Regions from separate parts of the Variovorax sp. PvP013 genome, predicted to be linked through region 2. Evidence: predicted binding sites of a transcription regulator. Region 2 holds the regulator's gene; the other holds the start of a gene.
What was found. Region 2 encodes NrdR, which represses ribonucleotide reductase genes. Its sites were predicted from a motif close to CACNANATNTNGTG; they were not measured.
Positions count from the first base shown of each region.

Region 1: a site for NrdR is predicted at 1,675-1,688, ahead of ABID77_RS09365 (ribonucleoside-diphosphate reductase subunit alpha). Genes of this name have one in related genera too.

Region 1 is NZ_JBNDLF010000002.1:326,125-329,521, forward strand. Features, by position in the region: gene ABID77_RS09355 (sigma-54-dependent transcriptional regulator) at 1-802, shown strand, start outside; gene ampD (1,6-anhydro-N-acetylmuramyl-L-alanine amidase AmpD) at 799-1,431, shown strand; gene ABID77_RS09365 (ribonucleoside-diphosphate reductase subunit alpha) at 1,803-3,397, shown strand, end outside.
Region 2 is NZ_JBNDLF010000001.1:832,243-835,639, forward strand. Features, by position in the region: gene ABID77_RS03995 (transglycosylase SLT domain-containing protein) at 1-147, shown strand, start outside; ZMP/ZTP riboswitch at 190-319, shown strand; gene glyA (serine hydroxymethyltransferase) at 362-1,606, shown strand; gene nrdR (transcriptional regulator NrdR) at 1,629-2,072, shown strand; gene pilV (type IV pilus modification protein PilV) at 2,194-2,802, shown strand; gene ABID77_RS04015 (PilW family protein) at 2,799-3,397, shown strand, end outside.

The DNA of each region.
Region 1 (3,397 bases), on a different contig from region 2:
CGCCCGCAAGGGCTCCTACACCGGCGCCGTGCAGGACCGCGACGGCTACTTCCAGGCCGCGCGCGGCGGCACGCTGTTCCTCGACGAGATCGGCGACCTGCCGCTGGCGATGCAGTCCAAGCTGCTGCGCGCGATCCAGGAGCGCAGCGTGCGCGCCATCGGCTCGACGCAGGAGGAGGCCGTCGACGTGCGCATCGTGAGCGCCACGCACAAGGACCTGCAGGCCGACGTGCAGGCCGGGCGCTTCCGCCAGGACCTGTTCTACCGCCTCAACGTGATCGAGATCGCCATGCCGGCGCTGCGCGACCGGCGCGAGGACCTGCCGGCCCTGTGCGCCGCGCTGCTCGCGCGCATCGCCCACGACGCGCACATGCCGGTGCCGGTGCTCTCGCCCGGCGTGATCGAGCGACTGGCCGCGCATTCGCTGCACGGCAACGTGCGCGAGCTGGAGAACCTGCTGCACCGCGCCGTCGCGCTCAACGACGGCGACGAGCTGCACATCGATGTCGGGCCCGGCGGGGCCGTGCCGGTACCGGCGTCCGCGGCCCCGTCGTCGGCGCCGCAGGCCGTCCCGGTGGCCGGCGCGCCGGCGGCACCGCCGGAGGTGCCGGCCGACCTGCAGACCTACCTCGACCGGCAGGAACGCGAGATCCTGGTGCACGCCCTGCGCGAGAGCGGCTTCAACCGCACCGCCGCCGCCGCGCGCCTCGGGCTGAGCCTGCGCCAGATCCGCTACCGCATCGCCCGCCTGGGCATCGTCGCGCCCGGCGACGCCACGCCCGGACCGGGTGCCGGCGAGTGACCCGCGAACGCGACCCCTGGGACGCCGGCTGGTACCGCCCGGCCCGGCACCTGCCCTCGCCCAACGTCGGCCCGCGCCCGGCCGGCACGCTCGTCGACCTGATCGTCGTGCACTCGATCAGCCTGCCGCCGGGCCGCTACGGCGGCGACGAGGTGCAGCGCCTGTTCACCAACCGGCTCGACTGGGACGCCCACCCCTACTTCCAGCGGATCCGCGGCCTGGAGGTCTCGGCGCATTTCTACGTGCGGCGCACGGGCGAACTCTGGCAGTTCGCGAGCTGCGACGACCGGGCCTGGCACGCCGGCGCCTCGAGCTGGCGAGGACGCGCGAACTGCAACGACTTCTCGGTCGGCATCGAGCTCGAAGGGCTGGAGGGCGACACCTTCGAGGCCGCGCAGTACGCAATGCTCGCCGGCCTCTGCGCCGACCTGGCGCGACGCTATCCGGTGACCGGCATCGCGGGCCACGAGCACGTCGCGCCCGGCCGCAAGATCGATCCCGGGCCGGGATTCGACTGGCCGGGCCTGCGCGCGCGGCTGGACTGGAAGAACGAGCTCTTTCCTATTACAACGACTGTGGCCACGTCTGAAAAAGGTTTCGCACCCGGCACCGATCGTCCGGAAACATGAAATTTTTGTCACCGTCCGCCCGAACGACAAGCCGGACCTTGACACCCCGATGCACCCAGTCGCCATGCGCCCTGCGACGTGAAAACTGCCCGGAAGCCACGGCCGGCGCGGCTTCCGGGGCGACGATGCAGAAACGATGGGGCATGGCGTCACACGGTCGTCACCGGTCGGGGCATCGATCAGGCAGTGCCTGGGCGAAATCGATGCCAAAACACTACAGGTAGTGGTTAGTTGCTCTCGACACACCAGATATAGTGTCTTCTTGCCCGACGCATCCCGTCCGGCAGTCCTGGCCGGCGCCTTGCCGGCGCCGTTGCAGCCTCGCCCCGCGTCAGGCTGCCGCCCCTTCAGAATTTCTTTCAGAGGACCTCATGCAATCTGCCCTGAACACCCCCTCCACGTCCCGCGCCGGCGCGCCCAAGACCGTGGTCGCACCCGCGCGCGACACGGCCGGCGCCCCCTCCGCCGAGACCCTGTCGCACTACCAGATCATCCGCCGCAACGGCGCCGTGGTGCCCTTCGAGCCCAGCAAGATCGCCGTGGCGATGATGAAGGCCTTCCTGGCCGTGCACGGCACGCAGGGCGCGGCCTCGGCCAGCGTGCGCGAGACCGTCGACACGCTGACGCAGGCGGTCGTGCGCGGCCTGGTGCGCTCGCGCCCGGGCGGCGGCACCTTCCACATCGAGGACGTGCAGGACCAGGTCGAGCTGGGCCTGATGCGCGGCGGCCACCACGAGATCGCCCGTGCCTACGTGCTCTACCGCGAGCGCCGAACGCAGGAGCGCGCCCGCCAGGTCGCGCAGGAGACCCCGGCCGCGCCGGCCCTGCACGTGATGGACGGCGGCCAGCGCGTCGCGCTCGACATGAACGAGCTCAAGGGCCTGATCGAGTCGGCCTGCGAGAACCTCGGCGAGAGCATCACGGCCGCGCCCATCGTCGCCGAGACGATGCGCAACCTCTACGACGGCGTGCCGCTCGACGAGGTCTACAAGGCCTCGATCCTGGCGGCCCGCACGCTGATCGAGAAGGACCCCGACTACACCTTCGCCACCGCACGCCTGCTGCTGCACACGATCTTCAAGGAGATCGTCGGCCGCGAGGTGATGCCCGCTGAGCGCACGCAGGCCTACGTCGACTACTTCCCGCAGTTCATCAGGAAGGGCGTGGACAACGAACTGCTCGACGAGAAGCTGCTGCAGTTCGACCTGCCGCGCCTGGCCGCCGCGCTCAAGGCCGAGCGCGACCTGCAGTTCGACTACCTCGGCCTGCAGACGCTCTACGACCGCTACTTCCTGCACGTGCGCAAGACGCGCATCGAACTGCCGCAGGCCTTCTTCATGCGCGTGGCGATGGGCCTGTCGCTCGGCGAAGTGGACCGCGAGGCGCGCGCCATCGAGTTCTACGAGGTGCTGTCGTCGTTCGACTTCATGTCGAGCACGCCCACGCTGTTCAACGCCGGCACGCTGCGCTCGCAGCTGTCGTCGTGCTACCTGACCACCGTCCCCGACGACCTCGACGGCATCTACGAATCGATCAAGGAGAACGCGCTGCTGTCGAAGTTCGCCGGCGGCCTGGGCAACGACTGGACCCGCGTGCGCGCGCTGGGCAGCCACATCAAGGGCACCAACGGCGAATCGCAGGGCGTGGTGCCGTTCCTGAAGGTCGTCAACGACACGGCCGTGGCCGTCAACCAGGGCGGCAAGCGCAAGGGCGCGGTCTGCACCTACCTGGAGACCTGGCACCTCGACATCGAGGAGTTCCTGGAGCTGCGCAAGAACACCGGCGACGACCGCCGCCGCACGCACGACATGAACACCGCCAACTGGATTCCCGACCTCTTCATGCGCCGCGTGATGGAGAAGGGCCAGTGGACGCTGTTCTCGCCCAACGACGTGCCCGACCTGCACGACCTGTTCGGCAGCGCCTTCGAGACCGCCTACGTCGCCTACGAGGCCAAGGCCGCGCG
Region 2 (3,397 bases):
TCCGTGCCGACGACCAACCCACCGCTGCTGCGCGCCCAGGCAATCCCGGCCGCGACGCCACCGACGGCCAAGGCCGACGCGGCACCGTTGCCGGCTTCGGCACCCGCGCCGGTTCCGCAGAAGGTCGCGCTGCTGTCCGATTTCTGAGAGCCCGTGCCGCCGGACGGTCATGGGGCCCTCGGCTACACTCGTCGGGTGCGCGACTGGCGATAGGCGCCGCCCCTTTTCCGGCGGATGGCGCTGACGTGGAACACCACTGGGAAGCGTGCCGCCCCTCCATGAACGGACGGGTGTTCAGCCGTTCGCCTGGGCAGCCCTTGTTTGCTTGAAGAACAAGGACCACCGTCTTCAAAGGACTGCCATGTACCACCGCGACATCCTGGTCGAACAGACCGACCCCGAACTCTTCGCCGCCATCCAGGCCGAGAACGCTCGCCAGGAACACCACATCGAACTGATCGCGAGCGAGAACTACGCCTCGCCCGCCGTGATGGCCGCCCAGGGCTCCCAGCTCACCAACAAGTACGCCGAGGGCTACCCCGGCAAGCGCTACTACGGCGGCTGCGAGCACGTCGACGTGGCCGAGCAGCTGGCCATCGACCGCGTCAAGCGGATCTTCGGCGCCGACGCGGCCAACGTGCAGCCGCACTGCGGCGCCTCGGCCAACGAGGCCGTGTTCCTGGCCTTCCTCAAGCCCGGCGACACCATCATGGGCATGAGCCTGGCCGAGGGCGGCCACCTCACGCACGGCATGCCCCTCAACATGAGCGGCAAGTGGTTCAACGTCGTGAGCTACGGCCTGGACGCCAACGAAGCCATCGACTACGACGCGATGGAGCGCAAGGCGCACGAGCACCGTCCCAAGCTGATCATCGCGGGCGCCTCGGCCTACTCGCTGCACATCGACTTCGAGCGCTTCGCCAAGGTCGCCAAGGACGTCGGCGCGATCTTCATGGTCGACATCGCCCACTACGCCGGCCTGGTGGCCGCGGGCGTGTACCCCAACCCGGTACCGCACGCCGACGTCGTCACCTCGACCACGCACAAGAGCCTGCGCGGCCCGCGCGGCGGCATCATCCTGATGAAGTCGCAGCACGAGAAGGCGATCAACAGCGCCATCTTCCCCGGCCTGCAGGGCGGCCCGCTGATGCACGTGATCGCGGCCAAGGCGGTGGCCTTCAAGGAAGCCATGGCGCCGGAGTTCAAGGCCTACCAGCAGCAGGTCGTGAAGAACGCGCAGATCGTGGCCGACACGCTGACCGAGCGCGGCCTGCGCATCGTCAGCGGCCGCACCGAGAGCCACGTCATGCTGGTCGACCTGCGCGCCAAGGGCATCACCGGCAAGGAAGCCGAGGCCGTGCTGGGCAGCGCCCACATGACCATCAACAAGAACGCGATCCCCAACGATCCCGAGAAGCCGATGGTCACCAGCGGCGTGCGCATCGGCACGCCGGCCATGACCACGCGCGGCTTCAAGGACGAGGAAGCGCGCCTGACGGCCAACCTGATCGCCGACGTGCTGGAGAACCCGCGCGACGCCGCCAACATCGAGGCGGTCCGCGCCAAGGTGCACGCGCTCACGAGCCGGTTCCCGGTCTACCGCTGACCGCCGTGCCCGGCACGACCGCATGAAGTGCCCGTTCTGCCGTCATGCCGAGACGCAGGTCGTCGAGACCCGCGTCTCGGAGGACGGCGACTTCGTGCGACGCCGCCGCCAGTGCGGCGCCTGCGACAAGCGCTTCACCACCTATGAACGCCCCGACGTGGGCTTTCCCGTCGTCGTCAAGAAGGACGGCAGCCGCGCCGACTTCGACTCGAAGAAGGTGCGCGCCTCGATGATGCTGGCGCTGCGCAAGCGCCCGGTGGGCATCGAACAGATCGACGGGGCATTGCTGCGCATCGAGCAGCAACTGCTTTCGAGCGGCTTGCGCGAGATCGCCACGACCGATGTCGGCGGCCTCGTCATGCGCGAGCTCGAAGGCATGGACAAGGTCGCCTACGTGCGATTCGCCTCGGTCTATCGCAGCTTCGAGGACGTCGACGAGTTCCGCCAGCTGCTCAAGGACATCTGAGCCCGGCCGCCGAATGGCGCCCAGCCCTCGCCGGGCGGCGCGAAACGGCCCCCGAGGGCGGCCAGAATCCCCCGCACAAGTCGCCATCCAGGGAGGCGGCACCAAGAAGCTGGGGAAACGTGTGCGACAAAGAAGCCATCGTCGGCCGCGGGAGGCGGCCGGCTCGACGCTGATCGAGGTCCTCGTCTCGATCGTCATCCTGTCGTTCGGTCTGCTGGGCATGGCGGGCCTGCAGGCCACCGCGCTGCGCAACAACCGCGAGGCACGGCTGCAGGCGAGCGCCGTGCGGCTCGCCACGGACTTGGCCGAGCGGATGCGCGGCAACCCCGTCGTCGCCCTGCGCCGCAGTCCCGGATCGAACCCCTACCTGCAGTCGCGCACGCGCGCGGCACCGGCCGGCACCACGGCCGACTGCGTGACCGCAACCTGCGCCACGCCGGAGCAGGTCGCGGCGTGGGACATCGGCGAATGGCTGCAGCGCGTGTTCGCCCCGGAGGGCGGCCTGCCCGATGCGCGCGTCACGGTCTGCTTCGACGAGCAACCCTACGACGGCGACGGCCTGCCGGTCTGGCGCTGCAGCGGCACGGGCGACGTCCTGCAGATCAAGCTCGGATGGCGCCGCGCGAGCACCGACCGCTCCCGCACCGGCGGCGCGGCATTCGACCGCGTCGACGACACCGACAGCCGCCCATCGGTGTCGGTGCCGGTGATGGCGGGGGTGACACCGTGAAGCGGCGCGACCACGGCCTCACGCTGATCGAGCTGATGGTGACGCTGGTCCTGGCGCTGGTCGTCGTGCTCGCCGCCGTGACCGCCCTGCTGGCCACGCGGCGCGGCTTCCAGGGTGTGGACGCCGTCGGCCAGCTGCAGGACAACACGCGCTTCGCCGTCGATCTCGTGCAGCGGATCGCCGCCCAGAGCGGTTATCTGGCGGACGACCACGCCGTGCAGACGCGGCATACCGTCCTCCCCCTCGCGGGAGCGCCGTCGTCGCCGAGCGACGTCCAGGGCTACGACGACGCCCTCGGCCCGGCGGGCGTGAACGGCAGCCGCGCCAGCGGCTGCACGGCGTCGGCCGGCGCGTCCTGCCGCCAGGGCGGCGACGTCCTCGTGCTGCGCACCCAGGCCGCCGCGCGCGCGCCGGGCGCCGGCGAGACCGATCACGCCACCCTCGACTGCATGGGCGACGCGGTGAAGACGCCCCCGGCCGAGCGCATCGACCGGAGCGTCAGCGTGTTCTACGTCGCCGTCGGCAACGACGCCGAACCCTCGCTGATGTGCGCGGCCGGGACGATGGGCGCGTCCGGGGCGACGCTGGGCCCGCC